2 regions of the Gilliamella sp. LMG 34360 genome follow, and region 2 is predicted to be linked to the other one. Evidence: riboswitches for the same ligand, from Rfam matches in the RefSeq annotation. Region 2 holds a riboswitch; the other holds the start of a gene.
What was found. A riboswitch is a leader RNA that binds a small molecule or an ion and turns the genes downstream of it on or off. The one in region 2 is predicted to bind thiamine pyrophosphate.
Positions count from the first base shown of each region.

Region 1: another riboswitch for thiamine pyrophosphate. It lies ahead of thiB (thiamine ABC transporter substrate binding subunit); the one in region 2 lies ahead of thiM (hydroxyethylthiazole kinase).

Region 1 covers NZ_OZ474900.1:2,182,938-2,199,951, reverse strand. Annotated here, with positions in the region: gene AC5LW9_RS09920 (DUF6708 domain-containing protein) at 1-652, shown strand, start outside; gene AC5LW9_RS09915 (DUF6708 domain-containing protein) at 698-1,510, shown strand; TPP riboswitch at 1,848-1,955, shown strand; gene thiB (thiamine ABC transporter substrate binding subunit) at 1,996-3,003, shown strand; gene thiP (thiamine/thiamine pyrophosphate ABC transporter permease) at 3,037-4,605, shown strand; gene thiQ (thiamine ABC transporter ATP-binding protein ThiQ) at 4,592-5,302, shown strand; gene cptA (phosphoethanolamine transferase CptA) at 5,438-7,150, shown strand; gene dinB (DNA polymerase IV) at 7,236-8,291, shown strand; gene AC5LW9_RS09885 (6-phospho-beta-glucosidase) at 8,366-9,802, opposite strand; gene AC5LW9_RS09880 (beta-glucoside-specific PTS transporter subunit IIABC) at 9,817-11,709, opposite strand; gene AC5LW9_RS09875 (GntR family transcriptional regulator) at 11,885-12,589, shown strand; gene AC5LW9_RS09870 (SIMPL domain-containing protein) at 12,761-13,873, opposite strand; gene AC5LW9_RS09865 (helix-turn-helix domain-containing protein) at 14,075-14,581, shown strand; gene AC5LW9_RS09860 (IS3 family transposase) at 14,479-15,423, shown strand; gene pyrE (orotate phosphoribosyltransferase) at 15,467-16,111, opposite strand; gene rph (ribonuclease PH) at 16,125-16,841, opposite strand; gene AC5LW9_RS09845 (YicC/YloC family endoribonuclease) at 16,999-17,014, shown strand, end outside.
Region 2 covers NZ_OZ474900.1:2,632,370-2,649,383, reverse strand. Annotated here, with positions in the region: gene mnmE (tRNA uridine-5-carboxymethylaminomethyl(34) synthesis GTPase MnmE) at 1-1,146, shown strand, start outside; gene AC5LW9_RS11895 (MFS transporter) at 1,315-2,739, opposite strand; gene AC5LW9_RS11890 (M20 aminoacylase family protein) at 2,755-3,927, opposite strand; gene AC5LW9_RS11885 (RNA 2'-phosphotransferase) at 4,324-4,896, opposite strand; gene AC5LW9_RS11880 (hypothetical protein) at 5,607-5,855, shown strand; gene AC5LW9_RS11875 (heavy-metal-associated domain-containing protein) at 6,314-6,517, shown strand; gene AC5LW9_RS11870 (hypothetical protein) at 6,703-6,930, opposite strand; gene AC5LW9_RS11865 (STY0301 family protein) at 7,749-8,234, shown strand; gene AC5LW9_RS11860 (STY0301 family protein) at 8,395-8,847, shown strand; gene thiD (bifunctional hydroxymethylpyrimidine kinase/phosphomethylpyrimidine kinase) at 9,177-9,971, opposite strand; gene thiE (thiamine phosphate synthase) at 9,976-10,629, opposite strand; gene thiM (hydroxyethylthiazole kinase) at 10,639-11,427, opposite strand; TPP riboswitch at 11,486-11,588, opposite strand; gene trkA (Trk system potassium transporter TrkA) at 11,625-12,986, opposite strand; gene trpS (tryptophan--tRNA ligase) at 13,154-14,149, opposite strand; gene AC5LW9_RS11830 (phosphoglycolate phosphatase) at 14,188-14,883, opposite strand; gene rpe (ribulose-phosphate 3-epimerase) at 14,876-15,553, opposite strand; gene AC5LW9_RS11820 (Dam family site-specific DNA-(adenine-N6)-methyltransferase) at 15,593-16,414, opposite strand; gene AC5LW9_RS11815 (SPOR domain-containing protein) at 16,467-17,014, opposite strand, start outside.

The DNA.
Region 1 (17,014 bases), 450 kb from region 2:
AATTATTTTGGCAAATGGAATTATCATTGGATGCCTTTGGCTAGCGGTTCTCCATGATAACTCTAAAATAGAGTTTGTTGATCTAGTTGTTATAGTCTGTTTTGTTACTTGCTGTTTTGGTTTATATCTAGCTATTCCTGAATTCTATCAAAATGCATTTTCACGCCTTGGAAGTCCCATTATATTTAATCGTAAGACGGGTAAAGTGTATGTTAATGAAAGTTACTTTTTTAACTTTAAAGTACTACGGCACCCAAAAGTATTTTTACAACCGAAAAAACGCCGCATACAAGAGTATGATTGGAATGATATGCATGGCGTAATTATCCATAATTTTTCACGTAATGCTTTAACTTCAACGGTGTTAATGGTATGTCAACCCGGTACATATCAGGTTATTGACCATGTTATGTTAGATCCTGCACGGGCTGCAACAGGTAGAATGTTTGTCTGGGGTTGGATTAACAGTTTTATGGTGAATTATAAATCAGCCGATATAGATGATGGAGAATACAAAACAGATGAAGAGGCAAAATTCAAAGCCGATATAATAGAGGGTGAAGGGTGGTCAGAATGGATGGTGGAAGCTTTTAATGCTACATCACTTGAAGAGTTAGCTGCAATTAAACAAAAATATAATATCAAGCCATAATAACAAACTTAAATAGAACGCAAAGGAATAAGGAATAAAACAGTAATGCCATCAAAATACCGTCCCCAGATCTTAGGTTGGTTTGGAGATCTAGATAAAGGCCCTTATAGCCTACCACTACATGATGATCGCTTAATTTTTGCCAATGATAACTATTGTGCATTTATTCGTAAGGAACATAATGAACAAATTTTTTATACATGCCTTTATTTTGCTGGTATTATTGGGATGAATATTCTAATTGTTGGTATGGTTATGTTTATTTTTGGATTTGATCATGAACTGGCACTAATTGGAATAATTGGTTTTATTACTTGTAGTTTTGGTTTATATCTAATTATTCCTGAATTCTACCAAAATGCATTTTCACGCCTTGGAAGTCCCATTATATTTAATCGTAAGACGGGTAAAGTGTATGTTAATGAAAGTTACTTTTTTAACTTTAAAGTATTACGGCACCCAAAAGTATTTTTACAACCGAAAAAGCGCCGAATACAAGAGTATGATTGGAATGATATGCATGGCGTAATTATCCATAATTTTTCACGCAATGCTTTAACTTCAACGGTATTAATGGTGTGTCAACCCGGTACACATCAAGTTATTGACCATGTTATGTTAGATCCTGCACGCGCTGGTACAGGTAGTACCTTTGTTTGGGAATGGATCAATAGTTTTATGGTGAATTATAAATCAGCCAATATAGATGATGGTGAATACAAAACAGATGAAGAAGGAAAATTTAAAACAGATATAATAGAGGGTGAAGGTTGGCCAGAATGGATGGTGGAAGCCTTTAATGCCACATCACTTGAAGAGTTAGCTGTAATTAAGCAAAAATATAATATCAAACCATAATAACGAACTTAAATAACTTGAATGGATAATGATGATTGAATATAAAAACAGTAATAAAAAGTCATTTTATTCACATAAATTCTATTATAAATTTAATAATAAAATAGACGAAACGGTATAGACTCCTGAATATTTTTTACAAAAATCACTATTTTTATTTTAAGCATAAGTTTTTTTTATACCTAGATGAGGAGCTACTGGTTACTAATGTTTGATATGATTTAAATTTAACTAAAAATAATGGATTTTCTGATGATTTTTTACCAGAAAATGATACCTTAAAAATAACTTACCACTTTCTTTATTTACAATTTTCCAACTAACTACTAAACTAATATCGTTCTCAACGGGGTGCCTTAAGGGCTGAGAGTGTTAGGTTTACTAATGCAACTCGTCGAACCTGAACTGGGTCATGCCAGCGGAGGGATTTGAGTTATCGTGTCTGCTCAAACCTTTTGTCTTTTATACGCTTTTTTGGAGGCAAAATGTTTTGTAATAAATTCTTACTGTCATTTTTATTTTCTGTATTTTTTGTAGCAACTTCTGCCAATGCTAAAATTCATGAAAAACCTATTTTAACTGTTTATAGTTATAGCTCTTTTATTTCCGGGTGGGGGCCAGGTGAAGCAATTAAACAGGGCTTTGAAGCACAGTGTGATTGCCAACTTGATATTGTAACGCTAGGCGATGGTGTGTCGATTTTAAATCGGCTTCGCCTTGAGGGTAATAAAACCAATGCTGATGTTATTTTAGGTTTAGACAATAATCTTTTAGGACAAGCTAAACAGGCTAATATCATGGCACCTCATCAAATAGCCAAACCTAACAATCTTAACACTGATTGGTGGGATGAAGATTTTATGCCGTATGATTTCGGTTATTTTGCTTTTATCTATAATAAAGAAAAAATAAAGAATCCTCCCCACTCATTACATGAGTTAGTTGACAATAAAGCCAATTGGAAAATTATTTATCAAGATCCTAGAACCAGTACTCCCGGTTTAGGATTGCTATTTTGGGTAAAAAATATTTACGGTAAGGATGCGGTATCTGCATGGCAAAAAATTGCTAAAAATACTGTTACAGTTACTAAAGGGTGGAGTGAAGCATACGGTATGTTCTTAAAAGGTGAAGCTGATTTGGTGCTGAGTTATAGCACATCGCCAGTTGCACATATAATTAATGATCAAGATTATCGTTATAATGCCGCTATTTTTGATGAGGGCCATTATCGTCAAGTTGAAATAGCAGGTATCACCAAATATAGTCAACAACCACAATTAGCACGTCGCTTTTTACAATATCTATTAACACCCGAGGTACAACGGCAATTTGCTGAAAAAAATGTTATGTATCCTATTATAAATACGCCATTACCCCCTGCGTTTGATCAGATTAATAAAGTCAGTAAAGCGCTTGAATTTGATGCAGAGAACGTGGTTGATAATCAAAAAGCTTGGATACGAGAATGGCAATCAGCCATTAGTCAGTAATAAAAAAGATTGTTAATTTTATAATAAAAAGCAATGTTAAATTTTAAAACGTTACTGCCAGGTATCAGCGCTGCTAGTTTGATAATAGCAGTTTTAGGCACTGCATTGTTTGCGCTTTGTCATATAGCCATTAAGTCCGATAATTTAACGGTCTATATTGATAATTATTTATTGCACATTATTTGGATCACTTTCTTGCAAGCGATATTATCGACGTTTTTGTCGGTATTTTTGGCCGTTGTTATGGCTAAAGCGTTATCCATAATCGATTTTTGGGGAAAAAGCTTTCTGATACGGATAATGCCCGTTACCTTTATATTACCAACATTAGTTGTTGTAACCGGGCTATTATCTGTTTATGGTCAACAAGGTTTATTTGCTACGTGTTTTGCTTATTTAGGTTTATCTTTTCCAACTTCAATTTATGGACTGGTTGGGATTTTATTTGCTCATGTTTTTTTGAATTTTCCTTATGCGAGCGGTCTGTTTTATCAAACATTAACGAGTGTTCCTGTTGAACAAAAGCAACTGGCTGCTCAGCTTAATTTTTCTCATTTTACTTATTTTAAATTAGTAGAATGGCCATTATTGCGTCGGCAGCTTTTACCTATGTCAGGACTAATTTTTATGCTTTGCTTTACCAGCTTTGCTGTAGTGTTGGCATTAGGAGGTGGGCCAAAGTATACCACTATTGAAGTTGCTATTTACCAATCGATTCGCGATTTTGATTTGATGCAAGCTGTTATGTTAGCAATCATACAGCTTATTTGTTGTATGAGTTTTGTTTGGATACTGCGAAAAACAAATCATTATCGCGATCTTAGTGCGCAGTATATTCGCTACCAATATCGTTTACCCAACACTGTGACTATAGGTTTGGTTAGTGCTGTTATTGTGATTTTGGGCGCAATGTATATATTTTTGCCAATAATTACGTTATTGATTGAAGGTATTGATTATTTTCAATGGTCTCAGTTAAATTGGGCTTTTCAGCAAGCGGTTATCTATTCGTTAATAATTGCCCTTGGTTCAGCTGTGGTGGCTATGTTACTTGCTTTATTAATACTTTGGACCAATAGCCGTCTATTGATTAGCAATCAGCAACAATGGAGCAATCGTTTAATGTTAGTGGGGTCATTGATATTAACCATTCCAAGCATGGTACTTGCATCAGGATTGTTTATTTTGTTATTTCAGTATGCTGATAATGCCGTGTTTGTCTGTGGTTTAATGATGCTTTGCAATGCTCTAATGGCCTTACCTTTTATCTTAAAAAATCTTGAAGTGCCAATGTATGATGTCACATCACGATATTGGCAATTATGTCAATCATTAAACATTGCAGGTATTAGGCATTTTTATCTAATTGAATATAAATCATTAAAAAAACTTTTTACGTTGAGCTTGGCCTTTTCGGCATTATTGTCAATGGGGGATTTTGGTATTATTGCGTTGTTTGGCGGGCAAGCCGTTACCACATTACCTTATTATTTGTATCAACAAATCGCTCATTATCATTATCAAGAGAGTGCCGTGACGGCCGCATTTTTGTTAATTTTATCTTTTAGTTTATTAATTGTGATGGATTATGATCGAACTTAATCAAATTAATTATCAATATGATGATTTTAAAATGCATTTTAATATGCAAATTGCTGCCCAAGAAAAAGTAGTCATTGTTGGACCGAGTGGTGCGGGTAAAAGTACCTTATTAAGCTTGATTGCAGGATTTATTTTTCCAAGTTCCGGGCAAATCATTCTTAATAATCAAAATATGACGCAAACTTTACCGGGTAAGCGCCCAGTTTCGATGCTGTTTCAAAATAATAACTTATTCGATCATTTAACCGTTGAGCAAAATATTGCTTTAGGCATTAAACCGTCATTAAAACTAACGACTTTTGAGAAGCAAAATATCGCCGATATTTTGGCTAAAGTTGGTTTATCGGGCTTTAATGAACGCTATCCCAATCAACTTTCAGGGGGACAGCGTCAACGAGTTGCTTTGGCACGCTGTTTAATTCAACATCGTCCTATTTTATTATTGGATGAACCATTTTCGGCATTAGATCAAGCTTTACGGTTTGAAATGCTAGCGTTGGTTAATCATATCTGTGATGAATTTGATTTAACGTTACTTATGGTTTCACATTATCTGGATGAGTCTTTAGAAAACTTTTCACGTTGTTTAGTTGTTGATAATGGAAAGATCATATTTAATAATCCTCCTTATCAACTTAATGAACCTGAAAATAAGGTTATTGCTCAATTATTAGGTTTGCCAATAAATAAAAGCTAAAACGATTTTATTTCAATGCCTAAATAAAACGATTGTCTGCTAATTTATTTCTAAATATAAAATTGTTATCACTTAAGGTTTTATTAATGTAGGAGGGGTAATTTATACACTTCCATAACCTATGATATCAAATAAATTTTCATGACGAATATAAAAGAAAACAAAAAGTTTAGCTGGTTAGCGCTTATCTTTACTATTTTATTTTTTACTTTTTTTTCAAGTGGTTTACAACTTTATATCTTCATTTCTGGACACGCCAATGTGATAGGTTTACGTGATTCAATCATCTATAGTTTAATTTGGTTGATTCCAGTTTTAATATTTCCAAATCAGACTCGAAAAATTGCCACTGCCTATGGTTTGATTGTCGGAAGCTTATCACTGATTTCAATAAGTTATTTTATTATTTATCGTCAGGAATTTTCTCAAAGTGTATTTTTTGTCATGGCTGAATCGAATTTGACTGAATCAAATGAGTTTATTCAACAGTATTTCAGTTCGAAATTAATGGCCATAGTGATTATTTATTGTTTGATTGGTATTTATCTTTGGCGAAAAGTAAGACCTGTCTATGTTAAAAACACAACCAAATGGGTTACATCATTATTAATTGCCATTTATGCCATTATGCCACTGGTTATTAGTGTTACAATCAAAAATTCCTCATTGCAAAAAGCAATAACACATCTATTAGGTCGAATGGAAACCACTGTACCTTGGCAACTGATTAATAGTTATATCGCTTATCGCACTCAACTTTTGAATATGGAGGAGATAATGCATCATTTAAATACTTTACCTCCCGTTGAAAATCTAAAAGATGCCAATGGTAATACTCCCAGAACACTGGTGTTAATTATTGGTGAATCAACTACACGTAATCGAATGAGTATTTATGGATATCCACGTAATACAACGCCACAAATCGAGCAATTTAAAAAGGATAATCCTGAATTTTTAGTGTTTAATGATGTTGTGTCATCAAGGCCTTATACCATAGAAGTTTTACAACAAGCCTTAACTTTTGCAGATGAACAACATCCTGACCTTTACCTTACTCAACCTTCGTTAATACATTTAATGAAACAGGCAGGGTATAAAATCTATTGGATAACAAATCAACAAACAATGACGAAACGAAATACTATGTTGACGATGTTTTCTAAACAAGCAGATGAACAGTTTTATATGAATAACGATCGTAATCAAAGTTCAAGGCAATATGATGAATCGGTCTTTGAACCGTTTGTGAAAGTGCTTGCTGAACCAGAAGAAAAGAAATTTATCATTATTCATCTGCTCGGTACACATATGAAATATGAGTTCCGTTATCCGGAAAATGGAGAATATGATCGATTTAAAGACAAAGCGAGTATCCCATTTAAAATTGATGATGAGAACGTGGATGAATATAACTCTTATGATAATGCAATAAGTTATAATGATTTTGTGACAACCACGTTATTCAATCTATTTAAAAACAGTCATGAAAATGGTTTTATGTTGTATTTTTCTGATCATGGTGAAGATGTCTACCAAACGGCTCCTCATGATATTTTAGGGCGTAATGAAAAGGTGCCAACCCGCACCATGTATACTATACCTTTTATGTTATGGCAATCACCGAGTTGGATCAGATCTCACCTTAATCACTATCAAGATTATGTGAATCGAAAATTTAGTACTCAGGATTTGATCCATACTTGGTCTGATTTAGCTGGACTCAATTATAACTTATATGTGCCAGAAAAAAGTTTGGTCAACCCCAATTATTATGAGGGCAAACGCTGGATTGGTGATCCTTATGATAAAAATGGCTTAATTGATTTTGATAAATTAACGAAGTAACTCTTTAGACTGTTTACACCAGCATTTAAGGTATGATATTGTATATTTATACAGTCATATTTTAAATGCAGTGAAACAGTTATTTATGCGAAAAATTATTCATGTTGATATGGATTGTTTTTATGCCGCAGTTGAAATGAGAGATAATCCCCGTTATCGTAATTTGCCGATAGCAGTAGGGGGCGATCCTCGCAAACGCGGTGTTGTTGCTACTGCAAATTATTTAGCTCGTCAATATGGCGTACATAGTGCGATGTCGATGTCACAAGCCCTAAAATTGTGCCCAAATCTTAAAGTCATTCCAAGTCGGCATGCTGTTTATAAAGAAGTTTCTAATCAAATTCATCAAATATTTCAGCGCTATACTAAAGCAATTGAAACCTTGTCATTGGATGAAGCTTATTTAGATGTGACCGATTGTAAGCTTTGTCATGGTTCTGCCACTTTAATTGCTCAAGATATCCGCCAAGCGATATATAAAGAACTTGAATTGACCGCATCCGCAGGCGTAGCCCCACTTAAATTTTTAGCTAAAATTGCTTCAGATATGAATAAACCTAATGGGCAATATGTGATTACACCCGATGCTGTTACAGGTTTTATCGCTCAATTACCACTTAAAAAAATTCCGGGTGTGGGTAAAGTGACCGAGAAAAAATTAGCTGAATTAGGGCTAATCACCTGTCAGGATGTCGTTAATTATGATGTGAGTAAATTACTTAATCAATTTGGTAAATTTGGACGAGTCTTATATGAACGATGTCAAGGCATTGATGAACGTGAAGTTTGTAATGATAGGCAACGTAAATCGGTAGGAGTAGAGCGCACCTTAGTTAACGATATTCATACTTGGGATGAGTGTTTATTACAGTTTGAACCGTTATTTGAAGAGCTGAAAACTCGGTTGAGTAAAGTTCGTTCTGATTTGTCAATCGCTCGACAAGGTGTTAAGTTTAAATTTGATGATTTCCAACTTACTACGCAAGAACATGTTTGGTCTAAACTTGATAAACAGGATTTAATTGAACAAGCCTATAAAGTTTGGCAAGAACGTCGAAATGATCGTGGAGTGCGTTTGATTGGTTTTCATGTCACTTTAATCGATCCACAACTTGATAAACAGTTGCTCTTCAATTTTTAATTATCTAGATTGATAAAAAAAGAGGATGTGTGCATTACCACATCACCCCCAAAACTTACGACTTCATATTAAATCTATTTTAAATTAGTACCATTACTGCTAATGACTTGTTTATACCAATCAAAAGAATCTTTTTTATAGCGTTTCATAGTACCGTTACCTTCATTATCACGATCAACATAAATCACGCCATAACGTTTTTTCATTTCGCCAGTTGTAAATGAGACGACATCAATAATACCCCACGCGGTATATCCCATAACATCAACCCCATCATAATCGATAGCTTTTAACATTGCTTTGATGTGTGCACCAAGATATTCGATGCGTGGTTTATCATGAACTTTATTACCATTTTCTAATTCATCTATCGCGCCAAAACCATTTTCCACAATAAACAGTGGTAACTGATAACGATCATATAAACGATTAAGAGTATAACGTAAGCCTTCTGGGTCAATAGGCCAACCCCAATCGCTGCTTTTAATGTATGGATTCTCAACAGCATTAGGTAAAGCACCGTTGACAATATTGTCACGATGATCATTTTTAGCATCAGCTTTAACAACGGTTGACATGTAATAACTAAAGCCGATGTAATCAACGGTACCTTGTTTTAAAATCGCTAAATCTTCATCGGTGATATCAAGCTTATAGCCTTCTCGTTCAAACTCTTTTAAAGCATAAGATGGATAGTAACCACGAACATGCACATCAGGGAAGAAGAAGCGTTGATGCATAGCAATTTCAGATGCCATCATATCTTCTGGATTACAAGAATACGGATAAATCGGCACGTGAGAAATCATACAACCAATTTCAAAGTTAGGATTGATTTTTTTACCAGCAATTACCGCTTTGGCACTGGCTAATAGTTCGTAATGTGCCACTTGATAAAGTACTTCTTGTGGATTTTCGCCCGGTTGAACCTGCACACCTGAATTAGTCCAGAAAAAGATCGGATTACTGGTATCCATTTGGTTATTAATTTCGTTAAACGTCATCCAATACTTCACTTTGTTTTTATAACGTTCAAAACACGCTGTTGCAAAACGTTCAAAAAATTCAACTGTTTTACGGTTTCTAAAGCCACCGTAATGACGAGCAATGTGTAATGGCATCTCAAAATGGGATAAAGTAATAACCGGTTCGATACCATTAGCAATTAACTCATCAAATACGTTATCATAAAAACGTAAACCTTCTTCATTTGGCTCTAGTTCATCACCTTTTGGAAAAATACGAGTCCAAGCAATGGATGTACGTAAGCATTTCAAACCTAGCTCGGCAAACAGCTTAATATCGTCTTTATAATGATGATAAAAATCGATAGCAGTATGGTTTGGATAAAATTTACCTGCTTCAATTTCTTGGGTAATTTGTCTTGCAACGCCATGTGCGCCTGCTGTCATAACATCAACTACGCTTGGCCCTTTGCCGCCTTCGTTCCAACCGCCTTCGAATTGATGAGCGGCTAATGCACCGCCCCATAAAAATGGTTTTTTAGTCATTTTTTGGTTCCTTGTTATTGCTTTATTTCAAAAAGGTTATCATCAAGATTTACTTCCGTTTTTTCTGTTAATGTGATTACTTGGTATTGATCAGTATTAACAATAATGACCGGAGTAATTAATGGGTAACCTGCTTGTTTAATTGCTTGAGGATCAAAGCTGATCAACCGATCACCTTTTTTCACTTTTTGATTCAACTTCACATGGTATTGAAATTCATTGTTAGTTAAATTAACTGTATCAATACCCACATGAATTAATAATTCAACCCCATTATCTAAGACCAAACCAATAGCGTGTTTTGATGCTTCAAACACAGCGGTTACTTCGCCATCATAAGGTGCATAAACATGATTGTCTGTTGGTTCAATAGCAATACCTTCACCCATAAGTTTTTGAGAAAAAGCAGGGTCTGGTACTTCACTAAGTGGTAATGCTTTACCGATCATTGGGCTAGTCACATCGATTTCATCAATTACAATTTTAGGTGTATCGTTTTCAATGTCAGATGTCTCATTTTCAATGTTTTCATTGCTTTGGTTCTTTTCATTAGTGCCAAAAATTTGGATAAGAATAACTGGTCCAAATAATGCAATTGCTGAACCAATAACAACACCAATAAATGATGCAGGATGGTCTATATTAATAGCATTAACAATAGTCAAAGGACCAGGTAATGCAGCATAAGTATAGTAATAAGGTGTAAAGAATCCTGCTACAACGCCACCAAGCGCACCACCAATACAACCATAAATAAATGGTCTTTTGAAGCGTAAGTTAACACCATATATAGCGGGCTCAGTAATACCAAATAGACCTGTAACAAAAGCTGATAGCGATACCCCTTTCATATCTTTGCTTCGAGTTTTTATATAAAAACCTAATGCAGCACCAACTTGACCAATAACTGCGATGGTTTGATAAGCTTGGAAAGAGTCTCGTCCATGTTCATTTATGTTCTCAATAATGACTGGTGTAATACCCCAATGCACACCAAAAATAACAAACACCTGCCAAACTGCACCGATCAATCCACCTGCTACCGATGGTGCAAGGTTAACAATCCAATTATATCCACTAGCAATATAATGTGCAGCGCCCGCAGTAATTGGTCCAATAGCCACTAAAGTGAGGGGAACCATAATCACTAAGCAGATTAAAGGCATTACTAATGGTTTAATAATGCTATGTAAACGAGGCTCTAAAAAACGCTCTAAATAAGAAAGTAACCAAACTAAAAACAGAGGCGGTAAAACCGTTGATGTGTAGGTGGTTTCAGACAATGCTAATCCAAATAGATTAATCTCTTGACCGTCTTTTATCATCGCCGCAAGCTCCGCCCAAGTTGGAGAAAGTAAGGCGGCACAACAAGCTACTGCAATATAAATGTTGCATCGAAAATGTTGAGATGCGGTAATGGCGATAAAAATAGGTAAAAAAGCAAACGGAGCCCAAGAAATAAAGTTAAAAACTTGATAAGTACCGGTTGCTGCAAATGCAGGAAAGAATAACTTAATTAAAATCAAGATCCCTTGTAAAATACCCGATGCTGCTAATACATAAACAAATGGTGCAAAAACTGCTGACATTGTTGCGATAACGCGATTCAAAATACTGCCTTGGCTTTTAATATCAACTTTATTCTCATTCCCTATCAATTTGGTAAATGCATTATAGACTTTATCAACATTAGTACCAATAACGATTTGAATTTGCCCACCTTTTTCTACCACTGTGATAACTCCAGGAAAGCTGCTAATTTTTTCTTTTACATTTTCTGGAGTGGTTTGCGTAACGACACGCAAGCGAGTTGCACAACGTGCAACAGAAACAATATTATTTTCACCGCCTAATTCATTTAAAATATCAACGGCTAATTTATTATAGTCTCTAATTTTAGATGACATTCATTAAGCTCCTTTCATCAGATGAGAAAGCTTATCTTATCCCTAAATAAAAAATTGTTAATGACCAATTTTATTGTTTGTGATCTAGATCGCATTTTAAAATGATTTCAATTTATTAATTTATTCATAGGGATAAAATGGGGTCTATTTATCGCAATAAAAATAAAGAGTACGAATGTTAAAATACCAAGATGTGGCAAAGAAAATCCAGCAAGCAATTTATCAACAAAATTTGCCTAAAGATACACAGCTGCCTAATATCGAAGGTTTAATTAATCAATATCAAGTTAGTCGTACGACCATCATTAAAGCACTGAACTGTTTAGAAAGGCACGGCGTCATATATCAAGTCCAAGGGAGTGGTATTTTTGTGCGGCAACCGCAAAAACATGGATATTTGAATTTTTTGGAAAGTCATGGTTTTAGTGTTGATTTAAACAATGCACCAAATTCCTCACAAGTGTTTAATGTAGATATCGTTCAACCAAGTTCACAAGTCAAACAAAACCTACAATGTGAAGATGGAGAAGAGGTCTATTTTATCAAACGGTTACGTAAGTTCGAAGATAAAGTTTATGCGCTTGAAAGATCCTACTATCGAAAAAAAATGGTGGGTTATTTAAACAAAGAGATTGCTGAACACTCCATATTCAGTTACATAAAAGATATATTGAAAATTAATATTGGTTTTTCTGACAAATATTTCAAAGCGATTAAATTAGATGAACAGACTGCGGACTATTTAGGATTGAGTGCGGGGGATCCTGCCCTGTGTGTGGAAGAAATTTTTTACACCAATGCTGGTGAACCATTCGATTTTTCAACCATTATATATCATTACGACAATGCTAAATTTTACGTGCAAAGTAATTCTAAATGATTTATTTTTAGTTTATTAACACGATGCGGAGTAACTCATTGGTTATTAAACAAGTTAATAATGTATTTTATTAGTAGTTTATCTAGTTTAGTTCTCCTTAATTAGAAATATATTCAAATATTACTTAATTAAGGACGAACTTTTTATTAATCGATGATTTTTTAGAGTCAATTATTGTGTAACTTTTTTTATTATCTCAAATCTTCCTAATAAAGTGAGTTGTATTTCAAAATCGGAAGGAGCATAGATATTAATTTTATTTGTTGCTTCATCATCTGATCCGGTTGCCATCGCCATATTCATTGCTCCATAGAATCTTTCTCGTTTTTTTGGTGACTGTTGTTCGTAGTCAGCTTTTCTCATATCGAGATATTTTGGATCACCAACTAAATATTGTTTAGTCAATAACCGTTCAACTTTATTACTTAACTTATTTAATAAAAGTCTTTCATGATCATTAATTGCTCGCTCAATCGCATCTGGTGAAACACTATAAAAAATGTCATCATTAACTTTTATTTTTAATTCTTGTGCTTTAGTAATAATTTTACCAACCACATCAAGTTTGTTAATCTTTATTTGTACAGTGTTATATACATGATGCTGTTTTTTATCGATTTTTTTTGGTGAAGTGCGTTCGGTATTTGATTGAATAATCGAAAAATTATCAAGTTGTAGGTTTTTTAATTCGTTAGTTATGGTTGTATATTTTTGATAAACCATGTCTTTTGCTTTGTTTGCAGTAACTGCATTTTCAAAAATACTAAATGAGAATGCATTATTTGCATCACTATTATTTAATTGTTGGACATTATTAATGTTGTATTTATCGAGTAATTTATTTAATTCTAGGAATTTTTCGTTATCATTGATGTTGATAGCAAGAGTGAGGGTGGCTTTATATTGAGCATCGTCTTCACTGACTTCTTCATAAGAATCCTGTATATAGTTGCCATAATCGGTTGTGATTAAATTGTTATCTTTAATAGCGAGTGTCGCTAAATAATCCTTAAATTGTTTCATCGTATTAGCATTGATATTTGATGCTTCACTAGGTGTTGAAGCGTCAGTATCCAATGTAACTGTAAACTCAACCGTATCGGGTTTTAGTTTAATCGAATCTGTAATACTTGCTTCAATTTCTCCAATGGGAATTAAATTTTTGCCATATATTAATTGTTCAACTTTAGGTTCGTTATTATTGATATTCCTAATGTTTGCTGCATGGCAAGCAAAGGTTGTTCCAATATTGAGTAATATAATAAGCATTAATGTTTTTTTCATTCTATATCCCATTATTTTATTAGTTAATTTTTTATTGGTTACTCTTAAGCTAGGTAAAAGAATTCTTTACGGACGAAAATATTATAGACAGTTTAATTTAAGATATGTAAAAAAAATACATCCAGTTGTAAAAAAGTATAAAAAAGCGTCTTAATGAAGTGACCCCCAATAGTTGGACAACCAATTACAGGGGGTCTTTTTATGTCAAAATATAGTCGATATTTAAAAATTATCATAGCTAATGAATTCTTATCAGGAGAATCATCGGAAATTCTTTCAAAAAAATATGCGATATCTTCTAGTCAGATTCGGTATTGGTCGCAAGTGGTTGCGATTCATGGCGATAACTCCTTTCAACCAACACCTCATTTACGTGATGCCGAAGCAAGATTACAAGCACTAAAATTAATGTGGACAAATAATTGGTCTCTCGGGCACACTAGTGCTATGCTTAATTTAAGCTCCCCCGGTCTTCTATTTGTTTGGCTTGATAGATATCATAAAAAAGGTTTCCGAGGGCTTGAATATCGTTCCAGAGGAAAACCCTGTATGAAGCAACCCCGTATTGAACGAACTCACAGTGATGATGAAAAAACAATTGAAGCATTAAAAGAGGAAATAGCTTATCTACGAGCAGAAAATGCTGTTCTAAAAAAGTTAGAAGAGCTGAAGCAAGCAAAACGTCAACAAACAAAGAAAAAACGTTAGTTGTTTTAGCTCTTAAATATCAGTATTCCTTAAGACATTTGCTATCAGCAACAAAACTGGCAAAAAGTGTTTTTTATTATCATGTTAATAGGTTGAAAACCCCGTCTGCTTATGAAAATGAGTTAAAACGTATTGAATCGATTTACCATGAACATAAAGGGCGTTATGGTTATCGTCGAATTCATTTAGCGTTGATAAATGAGGGAATTAAGCTCAATCATAAAACGGTACAACGATTAATGGGTCAGCTTAATCTCAAATCGACAGTAAGACCTAAAAAATATCGTTCTTATCGTGGAGAGACAGGTAAAACAGCCGATAATTATCTTAAAAGAGATTTTGAATCATCGAGACCGAATGAAAAATGGGTAACGGATGTCACAGAATTTAAGGTAAATGAACAGAAAATTTACCTATCGCCCATTATCGATTTATATAATCAAGAAGTAATAGCTTATAAAGTGGCTAAAAATGCACGTTTGACCTTGGTGACAGATATGCTTCAAAAAGGGATATCACGATTAAAACAGTATGAAAAACCGTTACTACATAGTGACCAAGGCTGGCAATATAGAAATCATCATTATCAGAAGCTACTAGCTAATAATGGCATCAAACAAAGTATGTCCAGAAAAGGAAATTGTTTAGATAATGCGGTAGCTGAAAACTTTTTTGGTCTATTAAAATCAGAAATGTATCATGGACAATGCTTTCAAGATGCAGATGAATTGATTGAAAAAATAGAAGAATATATAGAATACTACAACACCAAACGGATTAAAGCCAAATTAAAAGGCCTGACTCCGGTTGAATATCGAAATCAGGCCTTACAAGCCGCTTAATAAAAGTGTCCAACTTTATGGGGTCACTTCATTAAGACGCCTTTTAAATTCCATACTGAGTTCGATAGTCTTCGACCAGTTTAACTTGGTTTTTTCGTGAGGGATCTTGATAAAGATAATGAATCAAATCATCTAATGTGATAATTGAAATAACCTCGCAATGATAGGTTTGCTTTATTTCTTGAATGGCAGATAAATCACCGCGACCTTTTTCTTGACGGTCAAGGCAAATTAATACACCAGCCAGTTTTGATTGATTATCTTCTAGAATTCGCATTGATTCACGAATTGCGGTACCCGCAGTAATTACATCATCAACTAACATAACACGTTGTTGATAAATAGTACTACCAACTAGGTTACCACCTTCACCATGGTCTTTAGCTTCTTTACGGTTAAAGCAATAAGGAACATCAACATTATAGTGCTCAGATAAGGCCACTACTGTTGATGAAACAATCGGAATCCCTTTATAGGCAGGACCGAAGATGACATCATAGTTTAAATTTGCATCCATCAATGCGGCAGCATAAAAGCGACCTAATAAAGCCAAATCTTTACCTGTATTAAACAATCCTGCGTTAAAAAAGTAAGGGCTTTTTCGTCCTGACTTTAAGGTGAATTCACCAAATTTTAGTGCTTGCCTATCTAAAGCAAATTCAATAAACTCACTTTTATATGATTTCATCGATCCTCTCCAATTAATCTTTTAAGGCTTGTCTTTGTGCATCAATAATTGTTGCAATACCATTTTTTGCTAGTTCTAGCAGTTTTAATAATTCTTCATGACTGAATGGTTCACCTTCGGCAGTACCTTGTACTTCGATAATACGTCCGTCATCAGTCATAATGACATTCATATCTGTATCTGCATTGGAATCTTCAATATATTCCAAATCACATACTGCTTGACCCTCGACAATTCCAACAGACACAGCTGCAACCAATGATTTAATTGGGTTCTGTTTTAATTTACCATCAGCAATCATTTTATTAATTGCATCGTTAAGAGCAACACATGCACCAGTGATGGATGCTGTTCGTGTTCCGCCATCGGCTTGAATGACATCACAGTCTAGGGTAATGGTATATTCGCCAAGTAATTTAAGATCAATCATGGCTCTTAATGAACGGGCAATAAGTCGTTGGATTTCCATTGTACGACCTGTTTGTTTCCCTTTTGCCGCTTCACGCTGAGTTCTTGAATTGGTTGCGCGTGGCAACATGCCATATTCTGCTGTAACCCAACCTTGATTTTGACCTTTTAAAAAGCGAGGTACACTTTCCTCAACCGTTGCGTTACACAGTACTTTGGTTTCACCAAATTCAACTAATACAGAACCTTCTGCATGCTTAGTATAATGACGGGTTATTTTGATTGGGCGGACTTGTTCCGCAGCTCGACCAGACGGGCGCATGCAATTCTCCAGCTGTTATATAAAAAAATGTTTGAATTTATCATTTAGGAGGACATCAATTAAAGAAAGGATTGATGTTTAGCCTAAGCTAAGAGCGCATTATACAGAATTTATGGTACAATGCCCAGCAAGTTTTTTATAAATTTAGGATCCAATTATGATTTCAAGTATGA
Region 2 (17,014 bases):
ACTGGTGAAGATGTGCTTGAATTACAAGGACACGGCGGCCCGGTTATTTTAGATTTACTTTTAAAACGCGTACTTGAAATCGCTAACGTGCGCATTGCCAAACCGGGTGAGTTTTCGGAAAGGGCATTTTTAAATGATAAGCTTGATTTAGCCCAAGCCGAAGCGATTGCTGACTTAATTGATGCCAGTTCAGAACAGGCGGCCAAATCTGCTATTTCATCTTTGCAAGGTGTATTTTCTAAAAAGGTTAATGCACTGGTTGAATCCTTGATTCATTTGCGTATTTTTACGGAAGCGGCTATCGATTTTCCGGAAGAGGAGATTGACTTTCTTTCTGACGGTAAAATAGAAGCAGAACTGAATCAAGTTATTGAACGATTAAACGAAGTTCGCCAAGAAGCTAAACAAGGCACTCTATTGCGCGAAGGGATGAAAGTGGTTATTGCTGGTCGACCAAATGCCGGAAAATCCAGTTTACTTAATGCGTTAGCTGGACGTGATGCAGCTATTGTTACCAATATTGCAGGTACTACTCGCGATGTACTTCGTGAACATATTCACATTGATGGTATGCCTTTGCACATCATTGATACCGCTGGACTACGTGAAGCAAGTGACGAAGTAGAGCGGATAGGTATTGAGCGTGCATGGCAAGAAATCGAACAAGCCGATCGCGTTTTATTTATGGTCGATAGCACAACAACGAATGAAACTAATCCCGAAAAACTTTGGCCAGAATTTATTGAACGCTTACCAAAAAATATACCTGTTACAGTGATTCGCAACAAAGCAGACTTAACGGGCGAGGCACTTGGTTATAGCGAAGAAGAGGGATATGCGCTTATTCAATTATCTGCTCGAACAGGAGAGGGTGTGACATTATTGCGTGAGCATCTAAAACAAGCTATGGGATTTTCGAGCAGTACAGAAGGTGGTTTTTTAGCTCGACGTCGTCATCTGCAAGCACTTGAAAAAGCCTCTGAGCATTTAAATAATGGTCAATACCAACTTATAACATTCCATGCAGGTGAACTTTTAGCCGAAGAGTTAAGATTAGCTCAAGAAGCCTTAAGTGAAATCACTGGACAGTTTACTTCTGATGATTTATTAGGAAGAATATTCAGTTCATTCTGTATTGGCAAATAAATTGAATGTGCCAAAAAATTCATAATGTTAATGAATATTTCTCATAATTAACCCTATATTGCTTTTTCAGCTTTATGGGTTTAATCCATCTATCTTTAAAAAATAGGGATAGAAGTTAAAAGTTCTACCCCAATGATGAGTTTTAAGATAATAAAAAGTTAAGCTGATCTATTTATTCTTACCGGCATTGCTTGGAACTAAAATTAAAATTGAGGTAAAGCATAACAGACAAAATCCAACACTAATCCAGAGTCCTAGTGCTGCAGCTATTGCTATGCTTTGACCACTGGCAATAATTGCTGAATAGGTGGATGCTGAAATGGCTACACCAAATGCACCGCCTAATGAGCTTGCCATTTTATAAATTCCTGATGCAATACCGACCTTATCTTCAGGAGCGCTTGATATTGCGGTATCGATTGATGGCGTTGCATAAAAACCTAAGCCAAGACCAAATAAAATATAGCCCCCTAACACCGAAATAATATAAAGCGTATCGGGTAAGAAAGTCAGCGTCATCAACGCAATTCCTGAACCAGTAATTAATGGCCCGAGTAACATTGGTTTTTTTGCGCCTACTTTTTGTAAGATTTTTTCTCCAACTCGAATCATACATAGCACTGACACTAAATAACCAATGGTCAATAATCCATTTTCGAAAGGTGTAAAGCCTCGTCCTTGTTGGGTATAAGTACTTGCAACAATTAATGTACCGGCAACAGAATTGAGCAGAAAGTTAGATAAAGTAGCACCACGGTAAGGAACATTTTTAAATAATGAAAAATCGATAAAAGCGCCACTCGCTTTACGTGTTTCAATAACAAAAAATAAAATAAGAAAAACAAAACATACCGTAGCCAAGGATAATGTCACGACACTTGTCCAACCAAATGTTGATCCTTTAGTTATCACAAGATTTAATGAAACCAGAGTAATAACAAAAACAAATAGTCCTACATAGTCAAATTTTGGCAAACTTGAAGGATCTTCAATTTTGGTTTCTGGTGTACCTTTCAATAACAGCATACCGAGCACAGCACAGATGATAGAAATAATAAAAATCCACTGCCAACCCAAATAAGTTGCTATAGCACCGCCAGCAAGCACACAAGTACCTGAACCGCCCCAAGAGCCAATCGACCAAAAACTTAATGCGCGCTGGCGCTCTTTACCTTGAAAATAGGTTTTCACTAATGCTAAAGTCGAGGGCATAATACAGGCGGCAGACAAACCTTGAATAATGCGTCCAATGATGAATAACACTTCACCTTGAGCGAAGATCAAACAAAGGCAACCAATAATACTTAAAATAAAACCTAAATAGGTAAAACGAACCCGCCCAAAACGATCAGCAAGTCCGCCAGCAACCACAATAAAACAACCCGAAAAGAGGGCGGTCAAACTCACCGCCAAATTAAAAGACGCAGGTGTAATACCGACAGAATGCTGAACTGCTGGCCCAACATTGACAATTGATTGAGCAAAAAGCCAAAAAGTAATGACCCCTAATACAATACCTAATATTAACCGGTTATCATTTTTAAATGGCACAGCTTCAGAATTTGTTGAATTTGACATATTTAAATTAGCCATAGATGTACGCTATCCTTATTTACTTAAATATGTTTCAGTTAATGCAACCCAATATGACGCAGCAGGAACAATACATTTATCATTAAAATCATAACCAGGATTATGTACACTACAAAAACCAGGTTCATCACCATTGCCAATAATCATGTAACAACCGTTTGGATTACTCTCTAACATAAATGCAAAATCTTCACTGCCCATAAAAGGATGACAATTATCATGAACACGATCTTCTCCGAATAATTTTTGGGCAACGTCAAATGCAAATTTTGTTGCATCCGCACCATTATGTAAAACAGGACTACCATTGACATGCTCGATTTTAACGCAGGCACCAAAACTTTCCGCCTGAGAAGTGGCAATTTCAGTAATACGTTTAAGTAATAAAGTTCGAGTATCATTATCTAATGCTCTAACGGTTAGTTTCATAAGTGCATCGCTATTAACAACATTCGGCGCTTCACCAGATTGAATACAACCAATGGTTATAACAGCTTGCTCAAACGGAGAAACATTACGAGAAACAATACTTTGCAGTGCAGTGCCGATATAACATGCGACAAGGGTCGCATCAATTCCTCGTTCAGGCATGGCGCCGTGAGCACCTTTCCCTTTAATATTGATATGAATGGTATCGGATGAAGCCATAAGTGCACCGGCTCTAAAATAAAAATGGCCTTCTTTAAATCCGGGCATATTATGAATACCGAAAATAACATCACAAGGAAATTTTTTAAATAAGCCATCATCCACCATCACCTTTCCACCATACAATAACTCTTCTGCAGGTTGAAAAATGACATGTAACGTGCCATCAAAATTACGGGTTTGGGCAAGATATTTAGCTGCACACAGTAAAATAGTGGTATGCCCATCATGACCACAACCATGAAATTTGCCATGGATAAGACTGCTCCAAGGTTTTCCGGAGGCTTCAACTATAGGTAAAGCATCCATATCGGCTCGGATACCCATTTTTTTATTACTGGTACCATTTTTTAAAACACCAACGACGCCTGTTTTGGCTAACCCTCGATGAACCTCGTATCCCCACTCAGTCAATTTATTTGCAACCAAATCGCTGGTTTTATTCTCTTCAAAACCTACTTCAGGGTGCTGATGAATTTGATGTCGAATCTCAATAAATTCTTGTTCTGTTTTCCTAATTGTTTCCATAATATGTTGCATTTTTCGGCTCCTAATTAACCTGAATATCGTTTATGAAAAAAATAAAAAAAAGACAACTACACATCTGAGCCAAGATCAAAATGAAAAACAGCAGACAAATTAATCACAACACCTGCTTAGATGAATAAATATACAATACCCTCAATTTTTGCTGATGTCGATGATTTCTATCATGTAATATTTGAAAATTGTTATGTCAAACTTGTATTAAGATATGAATTTACGAAGAATAAGGATAGAATGCGTTAAACTAACCGCACTATTATCGATTCTAAAAAATAGAAATAGATTTGTCTAATAGAGATACTCTAAATTAATCTAAAAGTGTGCACTACCTTAACTAAATAATTTTATACAAATGAATAGAGATTATTTTTTTAGTTATACCGATTTATTTTAAATAACTTCTAAAAATTGGCTTGGCACATTATTCGTTAACCAAACCCCATTATCGGCTAAATAAAACTTAAAACCTTGTTGACACATTGCTAACGCTTTAATTCTTAAGACAATCGGTTTTCCATGACGTTTACCAACGGCTATAGCTGTTTTTTCATCAATTGAAATATGAACATAATGGCGTTCGCCTGCAATCAAACCTTGTTGAAAAATTGAATCAAGAAAATGGGTTGCTGTACCATGATACAAATATTCAGGCGGAGTTTTCTCATTATACGCTATATTAACTTGCTTAGTTGAATGCCCTTGTGCTGCACGAATTTTTAAATTATCTTCGGACAGAGTAAAGCGTTTTTTATCATTGGTTCTCACGACTTCGGTAATTAAATCTTGAGAAATTTGCATACCATGTTTCTTCGCTTGCCGAATTAAAACATCTATTCCAACCCAACCATTACTATCTAATGTGATACCTATCGCTTCTGGTTTATGCCTTAAGATATAGCTTAAAAATCTACTAATCTTCTCTAAATCTTTACTCGTACATTTAATATTTGATTTTTTACTCATGCACTTAATATTTGAACGGTTAAATAATAAGTTTGATTTTATCTTTTATTAAAAGTAATACAAGGTATATTATTAAAATATACGGCAAATTATCAAACATATATAATCATATCAAATGTAAAAATATTAATTAAATGGTATGCATGTCTAAATTATTTCTACATAAAATATCGACTAACTAAATTCAAAAGGTATGTGTTGCAATTATCAATAATCTTTTATCGATTTATTCTAAATAGTTTTTTACGTTAACCTATCAAAAGGATGATTAATTTTTTATATTTCAAAGTTAATTATATCGTTACCAATTTTATTTCTGTGCTGTTTGCTTTTTTTATCTGAATTAGATGTAATATTCATAGATTTGTTGATAAAATAGACAACAAATGTTTTTTAATTTAGGTAACTTCATTAGATGCCCTTTTTTATCTGGCTTTTTTAAATAGTTATTTAGAGCTTGTGGCACTATTGAGGTTATATTTACCGATAATTTTTTTAAGTTATTTTCTTTCATTTTGATCTGATAAGTAAGTCAAACACAGTTACTGTTTTATTTTGAAGCAATATAAATAAGTCTTAATTAGTATTTTGATAATTACTAAACCTGCTGCGCAAAGCTTTATATCCACTATTACTAAAAGAGTCGTAAATTTCGTTAGATGAGAATTAATTGACAATAAGATTAATAATTTGATAAAGGAGAAAGTAAGATGAAGAAGTATAGAAAATATTTAGCATTATTGTTTGTATGTATAGCGATACCTTTACTGTTGTTTTTGATTATTTTAATTACAAGTTTAATATTTTCAATTTTGTTGTATTTTAAAATAAATCAATTTGTAATTAACACTGAAGATATATATATAGCCTGCAAAATAGCTCCTTTAGGTATTCCAATCGGGATCTATCTTTGGTATTTAGAGTGCCGTCGTTTAGGAATTAATATGATTGGCAAATAATTAAGATCCCAGTCTAAAAACTGGGATTTTTTATATCAGTTACCTACTTCGTAAATTCCAACATCAATTTGTCTTTTTTAGTGGTATGGCTAGCTTAGCAGCTAAAATAAAGGGAGATTACTCACAATAAATACAGCAACATTTGGCATTACCATCTATTCCTACACATATGGCGGATATGACGATATATTTAAAAAAATAAGTCAGATAGCTTTATTGAAGGTCACGAGCTAATATTAGTACCGTTATTTATTTAAATTATGATGATCAGTTGTTTATTGGAACAGTGTATTTAATTGAGTGGTTTTAAAAATATTCCAAACTATTTTTTTTATCAGTTTATTGGCGTAATATAGTCGTTACGCCTTACTTAGCTAGCAAACTTATTTTTATTTAGGGGATACCTTAATTTTGCTAAAAGAGTAATTAAATTATTAAATAACCAAAAGGGGTTAATGATGAAATTAATAGTCGATAATATGAGTTGCCAACATTGTGTCAATACCATTACTAAAGCAATCAATGCTATCGATTCCAAAGCGAAAGTAACGGTAGATCTTGCTAAGCATGAAGTTGATATAGAAGGTGGTACAATCTCGCAAGAAGCAGCAATTGCAGCAATTAATGACGCTGGATTTGAATTTGTGGGTATTTCGTATTAGAAATTAATGATATCTACTTAAATATTAATAAATTTAGGCGATTAATTTAAAAATCGCCTTTTTTATATCACAGAATAATTGAAGAAACGCTAAAGCAAATTCTCTAGAAATTTTAATAGATTATGTTTAGTTTTTGTAAAAATTATTCAGGAGTCTATACCGTCACAAATGGGTGTGTAACTTAGTTAACGGTGGATACGGGATATACTCACTATAGACGCGAATGCAGCTATAAGGCTTGCGAAACTAAAAACATAAAAAACAAATCTTACAAAGTCTATTCCTCCAACACCATCTAATGCGATAATTATCACTACCACAATGGCTGCACCAATTGACTGACCTGTTGTTCTGGCTGTCGACAACATTCCAGAAGCAATAACAGTTCGATTTTTTTTAACATTAGTAAACATTTCTTTATCCCGACTCTGATTAAAATTGCTGCTGTAGCAAAGTAACGTCTTGAGGTATCGAAACCCTGTTTATGAAGATTTTTTATCATTCTAATATGTCTTTTTAAAAGATATTTATTTTAGATTGCTGTAGTCACTGGTTTATTTTTCACACAACACTAAAAGGTTGCACAATTTTTAAATAATCCATAATCATGTTTCGTCATTTGGTCGTGTAACCATTTTTCTATAAAGTAATTAAATGAATTTATTGCTAAAAATTATATTTATTACAATGCAATAAAACCAACGAATAAAATCGAAGTATTCATCGAAAAGATTGATACCTTAGTAAACTTAACTTGGGGATTTTTTAATAAAACAGGTTAATATTTATTAATAATGTTATACTTATCGATCTGTTTTTTGACATAAATAATGTTGTTTAAACCAATCTAATATGGCAATAAATTGAGATTTGCTTTAAACCGTTTTATATGGATATCAATGCAGGCAGATTTCCGAAGAAAAGTTCAGTGAAAGATAGAGCGGAAAATATCATTTATAATTTTGAATAATTTGATAAATATAGCTAAAAAAATATCTCGTAATAGTAAAAAAATTGTCCTCCAAATTGATAATGAAACGGTATAGACTCCTGAATAATTTTTACAAATATCACGGTTTTTTACTGAAACGTATGCGTTACCTGAAACTTTTTAACAAATTTGTTTTATGAAAAATTTCTTATTTTATTTAAAAGATTAATTCATCTTGACCTTTGTTACGGTGTTGGCATAATCATTTAAGCAATAATTGATTTTAAAAGGATTTATAAGATGAATAAAAAAATCTTACACATCACTGTCGTTTCAATGGCTTGGTTGGCTGCCGTTTTTGCTGTGAATGCTTATCAAATTGAATGTCCTAAAGCACTCAAAGTTAAAACATCTGTCGAAAACCTTCCTGATGGCTGGGAAGTTATTGAGAGTGAAGATAGTGCTTTATATGAACCTGCTAGCCTATCTGTTTTTTACAATAAACCCGTTAAAATGATAGAACAAAAGCCTCAAGAAACTTTAATCGGTCGTAAAAATTGGGGTAAACAGTTTGAGCTTACATGGCTGGTAAGTCCGCCTATTGAAGATGTGCCATTTTATGTCAATTGTAGTTATGACGGAAGTTTTATCCAATTGATAAAAAAAATTGATCGTTCGGTGAATATTTGCAAGAGTTTTTATTCTGAGGATAAATATGGCAAAGTAGAAAATAGTATTGTTTCACTTAACTGTACCAATAATGAAACAAACGAAACAAATAATTAGGTCTAAACTTTATTATCAAACTAGAATAATTAATAATCGAATTTATTAAAAGGGCAATTATAGCGATCCAATGTTTTTATGTAATTGTCGTAATTATTTTAATATTAATTGTTTTTCCTATTTATTAATAGCAAAGACAGTTTTTAAAGGAAACTAGAATATGAAAGGAAAAAGATTATACAGCGCTATGATAACCATCGCTTGTTTGGCAAGTGTTTTTACTGTAAATGCATATCAGATTGATTGTCCAAAAGAGATGACAATCAAAGTCAAAGTTGAAGAAATGCCAGATGGATGGGAAATTTCGGAAGATAGAACTTACACTTCATCTTTTTTTAATTTGGGACTTTTTTATGATAAACCCGCTAACAAAGCTTCATTGGTACCTGCAAGAGGCACAATTGATGGCCAACAACAAAAATTAGTATGGGAAGTGAATCATGTCAAAGATACCGCTCCTTATTATGTTGTTTGTCAATATGCGAGCGGAGTTGCAATCACCAAAAAGATTGATCTTTCAATGAAGAGTTGCTGGGCGCTCTATTCAGAAGATAAAGATACAAAACAAGGATCGCTCTACTGTAGTGTGAGTGAAGCAAAGAATCTGCATTAGTTTATTTGATGTACAAATCTTTCAATACAAAAATTATGATTGCATTGAAAGAGAGAGCAAAACCTTTTGAATCATGACCCGTATCTTTAAGGATTACTTCTTAAAGATAGCGTATTTGTGATTCATGTTAAATGTAATCGTGATTTTAATTCCTACGTTTTTGATGGTTATTGGTCTTTGAGTAATAAAAAAGCAATTCCATTAATTAATTGAAATTGGGATTGAGATAATTTTAGATATTTATGTCCTGTTGGTGTGTCGTTATGTTTAAAAATCATATTAACTCTTTTTTCGACACACCAGTTTCAGTATTTATTAAAAAATTTAATCTACCACCACTGATAAAAATGGTGCGTTGGACCAATTCCTTGACCAATGTTTAACTCATCTGCATGAGTAATTGCACCTTGCAAATAGTCTTTCGCTTGCTGTATGGCATCTTCTAAACCATGTTTAGGCAGCAGTGCCGCAATTGCTGCCGATAATGTGCAACCCGTACCATGAGTATTTTTAGTTTGAATTCGCGGTGAGACCATTCTAATCGTTTGCATTGGGGTTATTAAATAATCCGGGCTCTCTGGACTGGGTAAATGCCCACCTTTCATTAAAACTGCTTTACAACCTAATTTCAATAACTCATGACCTTGTTGTTGCATTTGATCTTCGTTTTTTGCTTCTTCACAATCGAGTAACGTTGCTGCTTCGGGAAGATTGGGTGTTATTACCGTTGATAAAGGTATTAATAGTTCACGAATAGCACTAACAGAGTCAGATTTTAACAGCGTATGTCCCCCTTTAGCGATCATCACCGTATCAAGCACAATGTTAGCAATAGGGTTATTGTTCAGCAGATGATAAACAGTCGTTACGATCTCTTTATTCATTAGCATTCCCATTTTCACGCTATCAATTTTTATATCGTGATATAGGGTATTAAATTGTTCAGCCACAAATGTAGGATCAATTGCCAATACACTATCAACGCCTTGGGTACTTTGTGCGGTAAGGGCGGTGATTACTGACATTCCATAGGCTCCGAGAGCTGAAAAAGTTTTTAAATCAGCTTGGATACCTGCACCACCACTTGGATCAGAACCAGCAATGGTTAAAGCAACGGTTGTCATAATATTACCCCTTATTATTTTTAGCTTGTTGGATTTTTTCAAGTAGCGATAGTGTGGCTTGTTGTATATCTTTTTGACCACAAATTGCCGAAACGACAGCGATGCCTTCAATACCACTTTGCAATATTGAGGTAGCATTATTGGCATTAATGCCACCTATTGCCACAGCAGGGCGCTGTTTTAGCGTAACTAATTGGGTTAATTGTGGCATGCCCATTGCTGGTGCGGCATCTTGTTTCGTGGTGGTAGGATAAATTGGACCAATCCCAATATAATCGACAAGTTGCCATGGGACTTCATTAAGTTGTTGGCGATTAGCGACCGAAAATCCTAGCCATTTGTCATTGCCAATTAATTTACGTGTGACATCAACAGGTAAATCGCTTTGCCCAATATGGACACCATCAGCGTCAATTGCTAGGGCTATATCAACATGATCGTTAATAAGTAAAGGAACACGGGTATCGCTTAACACTTCTTTTAATGCTAATGCTGCGTAATACCAATTTTTACCAGAAAATTCATGTTCTGATCTTAATTGAACGGCGGTTACCCCATTAGCAACAGCGATTTTTGTGGTCTCTACCATGCCAGTAATACCACCACATAAAATTGGATCTAGGACTAAATAGAGACTTAAGTCGAGAAGTTTATTCATCTGATTTCCTTATACTTGTGATGGGTTAAATAGTGAAAGCTGATCGATCAGCGATACTGCGTAAGTGCCTAACCCTTGTTGTTTGTTGGCAAGCTCTCCAGCTTTTTTCATCATAAAACAGGCTGACGCTGTAGCAAGTAAGGTATTAGATGAGCCAGCAATAAAAGCTGCAACCATGGCTGATAATGAGCAGCCAGTACCAGTAATTTTAGTTAATGCTATATCCCCGCCTGTGATGCTGTAAGTCTGTTTACCGTCAGTAATATAATCAATATCTCCGGTAATGCTAACGATGGTTTGATGTTTTTGGGCAAGCTGTTTAGCTGCATTTAAGGCCGATTCAGTAGAATCTTGACCGTCAGGACCTTTGGCAGATGAGTTATCACTATTTAAAGCTAATATTTCTGAAGCATTACCACGAATAACGGTAGGTTTATAACCAATTAATTGATGGACTATATCGGTACGATAAGCAAGTGCTGGTCCGACTGCGACCGGATCGAGTACCCATGGTATGTGATTTTTTTGAGCACTGGCAGCTGCTAATAACATGCTTTCTGCACTATTGCTATCAAGGGTGCCAACATTGATTAGTAAACTATTGGCAATTTGCACAAATGAGGCAACTTCTTGCTTAGCAATGACCATGGCTGGTGATGCGCCAATTGCTAATAATACATTCGCTGTAAAATTTTGAACCACATCATTAGTAATACAGTGTACTAATGGATGTTGTTGTTTTACATGATCGATAAAAGATCTTGCTTGGGTTATTTGCAGGGCTTGAGTGGCAGACATATTCTTTCCTTACAATAAGTTATAAAGTTAGCTTAGGGAAGAGTGTGCCAATTGAGGACTTTTAAGGCTTAGACTTCCCTACGCTGGTATAATCCAGATCAGGTTCAACGGGTAAAATCTCAGTTTTTTGTGGGTAACAAAAAACACCCCGAGTCAAAAGAGCTTTTATTATGGACTGACTAATAATTTAACACAAGTTATTGTAATAATTTTTCTATATCGGTTATGTCACGTCGGTCAGGTAAGAAGATGATGAGATGATCGTTCGTTTCGATGGTTAAATCCGTATTAACGATAATTACATCTTCACCACGCACTACCGCACCAATGGTAGCACCAGAAGGTAATTTTAAACCGTTGATATTTTTACCCACCAGTTTGGAACTCTCTTTATCTCCATGTGCAATCACCTCGACAATTTCAGATTCGCCCTGTCTTAAAGAGACCACTTTAACAACCGCCGATTGTCTTACATGGCTTAATAGCTCTGAAATAGTGGCATGTTGTGGTGAAATAGCAATATCTATAACGCTATCATTAATCAGTTCAAGATAGGCTTGCTTTTGGATTAAAACAATCACTTTTTTAGCGCCCATTCTTTTAGCTAACATGGATGACATAATGTTAGACTCATCGTCACTTGTTACAGCAATAAACAGATCTGTGAGTTCAACTTGTTCTTGTGATAGCAGCTCTTGATCTGACGATTCACCATGTAAAACCGTGGTATTAACCAGTTGTTCGGCAATTAATTCGGCACGTTCAGCGTTACGTTCAATTAATTTAACTTGATAGTCATTCTCTAAACGTTTAGCTAAAGCAATCGCGATGCCACCACCACCACTAATTATGATGCGTTTATAAGGTTTTTCTAGCCGCTGTAATTCACTTGTTACTGCTTTGATATTGCTAGGTGGGGTGATGAAATAAACCATATCACCCGCTTCAATGAGTGTAGAGCCTAATGGGCGAATAAAGCGATTTTTTCGATATATTGCAACCACTCTGGCTTCAACATGGGGTAAATGTTCTTTCAGTTCAGACAATTCGCTTCCGACTAAGGCTCCACCATAGTAAGCCGTCACTGCAACCAAACATACACGGTTATCGTAAAAAGAGGCAAACTGTAACGAGCCTGGATATTGTACTAACTGACTTACGTGATTAGTAATTAGATTTTCTGGAGCAATAATATGGTCGATATTAATGCAATCTTTATTGAAAAATGGATATTTTTCGTCGTTATATTCTGGTGCACGAATACGTGCGACTTTTTGCGGAATATTGAACATAACGTGACCTATTTGACAGGCCATCATATTCACTTCGTCCGAATTAGTGACGGCAACCAGCATATCAGCCGATTCAGCACCCGCACTTTCTAATACTTGTGGATATGATGATTTGCCACAAATAACCTGTAAATCAAAACGCTCTTGTAAAGATTGCAATTTATCATGATCTTCATCGACCACCGTTACATCGTTTTGTTTTTCGGTAACAAGGTATTCAGCTAAAGCACTGCCTGTTTGTCCAGCACCAAGAATAATAATCTTCATAACTAACCCATATATTTAGATGGCTTTAATCGTTATTCACTAACTTCGTTGATTAAAGCCAATCTATACTATTTTTTTGTGATAGTTAGCGATTTTAAGTTATAACTATCAATTTGTGGTTTAGCAGTTAATGGTTTATTTTGTTTAAAACAGTTTATTAAAATTGTTTATACAAAACCAATTGCGTCATAAACCTTTTTCAAGGTTGGTTCGGCTTTTGAACGTGCTTTTTCTGCACCTTCTTGCATGATTGAATGTAAGTAACTTTCATCATCACGATATTGGTGATATTTAGTTTGTAACGCTGTTAACATATCAATCACTTGAGCTGCCACTTCAGTTTTAAGGTGTCCGTACATTTTGCCTTCAAACTCTTTTTCAAGTTCAGCAATCGGTTTACCTGTAATACCTGTTAAGATATCAAGTAAGTTAGATACACCAGCTTTATTTTTTAAATCGTAATGTACGACTGGTGGTTCGTCAGAATCGGTCATTGCTCGTTTGATTTTCTTCTCAATGTCTTTAGGATTTTCAAGTAATCCAATCACATTATTGCGGTTTTCATCTGATTTAGACATTTTTTTGGTTGGATCTTGTAATGACATGACCCGTGCACCAACTTTAGCAATAAAAGGCTCTGGCACAGTAAAGATATCGCCATAAAGCGCATTAAAACGCATAGCAATATCACGCGATAATTCAAGGTGTTGCTTTTGATCGTCACCAACAGGTACTAAATTGGCTTGATATAATAAAATATCGGCAGCCATCAAAACTGGATAATCAAATAGACCCGCATTGATGTTTTCGGCATGGCGAGCTGATTTGTCCTTAAACTGTGTCATTCGACTGAGTTCACCAAAATAGGTGTAACAGTTTAATGCCCAACCTAGTTCAGCATGAGCGGGTACATGGGATTGTACAAAAATAGTGCTTTGCTTCGGATCGATGCCACATGCTAAATATAAGGCTAATGTATCAAGGGTCGCTTTGCGCAATTTTTGTGGGTCTTGACGTACAGTAATTGCGTGCTGATTGACGATACAATAAACGCAATCATATTCGTTTTGCAACGCTACCCAGTTTTTTAAAGCCCCTAAATAGTTGCCAAGTGTTAGTTCGCCTGATGGCTGAGCGCCACTAAATACAATCGGTTTACTCATAATTTATTCCTAATCTAGTTATTTTTTATCTTTGCTTATTATTTCTTAGCTTCAGCTTTAGGCTGAGGTAATAAGGTTAATATATCTTTAAAATCATCCAATAAAAAATCGGGATTGCTCGTTGCAATCGAGATGCCATAGTTATACCCATAAGTTAGTGCAACCGTCGGGCATTTGGCATTTTGTGCGGCAGTAATATCGTTTTTAGAATCGCCTACAAACAATAATTGATCGCTAAATAAACCAAAGGTTGCCATGACTTGGTATAACGGAGTAGGATGGGGTTTTAATTTAATAACATCACCACCACCAAGCACTAGGGAAAAGTACTCTTTTATGCCAAGCGACGATAATAGGGCAGGCAAAAATTGAGCGGGCTTATTGGTTACCAGTGCCAGTGGATATTGATTCTCATGCAGCGTTTTTAAGGTTTCTTTCACATGCGGAAACAGCTTAGTTTCAGCATCCATCACTTTGTCATAATGTTGATTAAACAGGGTTTTAGCTTGGGAAAGTTGTTCAGTTGATGGAACAACATTGATCGCTTTAAAAATGCGCTCTAACATTACATCAATGCCATTGCCAACAAAGTTTTTTACTTGTTCGTTTGTTATTGTGGGTAGTTTTAAATCTGCAAGCATGTTTTGTGCAGCAAGTGCAAGTCCTGGCACACTATCAACGAGTGTACCATCTAAATCAAAGGCGATTGCTTGAATATCTTGTAATTTATGCATGTGTTACTCCTGCTAACTGTTGGCGCATAGCGTCAATTACTGCTTTGTAATCGGGTTCACCAAAAATAGCTGAGCCCGCAACAAACATATCGGCACCCGCTTTGGCAATTTCGGCAATGTTGTCAACTTTTACGCCACCATCGACTTCTAAACGAATATCTCGTCCTGATTCAATAATGCGTTTTCTGGTTTGTTGTAATTTTTTTAAGGTAGATGGAATGAAAGACTGTCCACCAAAACCAGGGTTAACGCTCATTAATAAAATAATATCAATTTTATCAATAATATAATCTAAGTAATCTAAAGGGGTAGCTGGATTAAGCACAATACCAGCACTGCAACCATGATCTTTGATTAATTGTATTGAGCGATCCAAATGGATGGTCGCCTCGGGATGAATAGAAATATTAGTAGCACCCGCTTTAGCAAAAGAGGTAATTAATTCTTCAACCGGTGAAACCATTAAATGCACATCAATGGGTGCAGTGATCCCATAGTTACGTAACGCTTTGCAAAACATTGAACCCATAGTTAGATTGGGTACAAAATGATTATCCATTACATCAAAATGGATAACATCGGCACCAGCATCAAGTACTTTTTGAGTATCTTCACCAAGACGAGCAAAATCAGCGGATAGTATGGATGGTGCTATAATAAATTCTTTCATAACCTACCTCTAAATAATCAACTTTACATATGAGCCTACTCATGACTTTTTATATAAAGCTAAAATTTCATCAATCTTTTTTCTACTTCCACCAGCACAACTGATTGAACGACGCATTTCAGCTCGATAAAGATGACTCGCTTTATTATATAGCGTCATGGTGTAATCAGTATAATGGTTAGACACCAGTACGGGTATATTTTTTTTGTATGCCACTGTTTCCGCTAATTTTGACAAATTTTCATGCTCTTCAAAGCCAAATATATTGGAATAATAAGATGTAAATCCCCCTGATTTATTAGGTGGAATATAAGGTGGATCACAATATATCACCGAATTTTGTCCAGCCTTTTGCATCACTTCGTGATAGGGCGCACAAATAAACTCAGCTTTTTGTGCTTTTTCAGCAAAAAAGTAGAGTTCTTTTTCAGGAAAATAGACTGTTTTATATCGACCAAAAGGTACATTAAATTTTCCGTTAGTATTATAACGACATAAGCCGTTATAACCATGTCGATTAAAATAGACAAAGAGTAACGATCTTAAATACTGATCGTTGCTACCATTAAAAACATCTCGGAGTTGGTAAAATGCCTCAGATTGATTATTTTGCTCATTAAATAATGGTCTAAGATCATTAATAAATTGATCAGGGTTTGTTTTTAGTAGTTTGAATAGTGCAATTAAATCATGATTGATATCAGCTAAAATATAACTTTTGTAATCGGTATTTAAAAAAACAGAACCTGCGCCTACAAAAGGTTCAATTAATTGCTCCCCTTCTGGTAGATATTGCTTAATTGTGTCTACAAGCGCATACTTTCCTCCGGCCCATTTTAAAAAGGCTCGTTGCTTCTTCAACGGTTGCTCCTATTTTTTCGTTGCTAGTAGGATAAATGGACGATATCCTTTATTAATTTACTATTTTTTCTTTATTTACTTCTGCTCCAGATTTAACCCATGGTTTATCTTTTTGGAGAGCAGCGGGTAGTGATTTGATCGCTTTACGAGCCTCATCAAGTGATGAATAATTACCTTTAACTAAAATAAACCATTTACCATTGCTGTATTGAGTTTCATAAATCTGGTAATCCGTTATTTTATTTTGTGTAACAAATTTTTTTAAGCCCTCAGCCGACCTAGATGCAGTAATTTGAATCACATAATGATCATCTCTTATCCTAAAGTTTTTAGCTAAACTATTGTTGTCATCGTTTAGATTAGCTGTATTTTTAGTTGGTTTTTTTTCGCCATTACGATTGGCATTTGACGCCACATTTGGATTATCAGTTGAATTTATACTATTACTGCTATTTTCAGATGGTTTTGGCACATCAGGTTTAGATGGAGTTGATCTTTCTGAATTCGCTAAAGCATTATCAGGTGTCTTACCATTATCTGTAACATTGCTTTGCCCATTGTGAATAGCATTAGTTGTATCCGTTTCATCTGTTGAAGCAA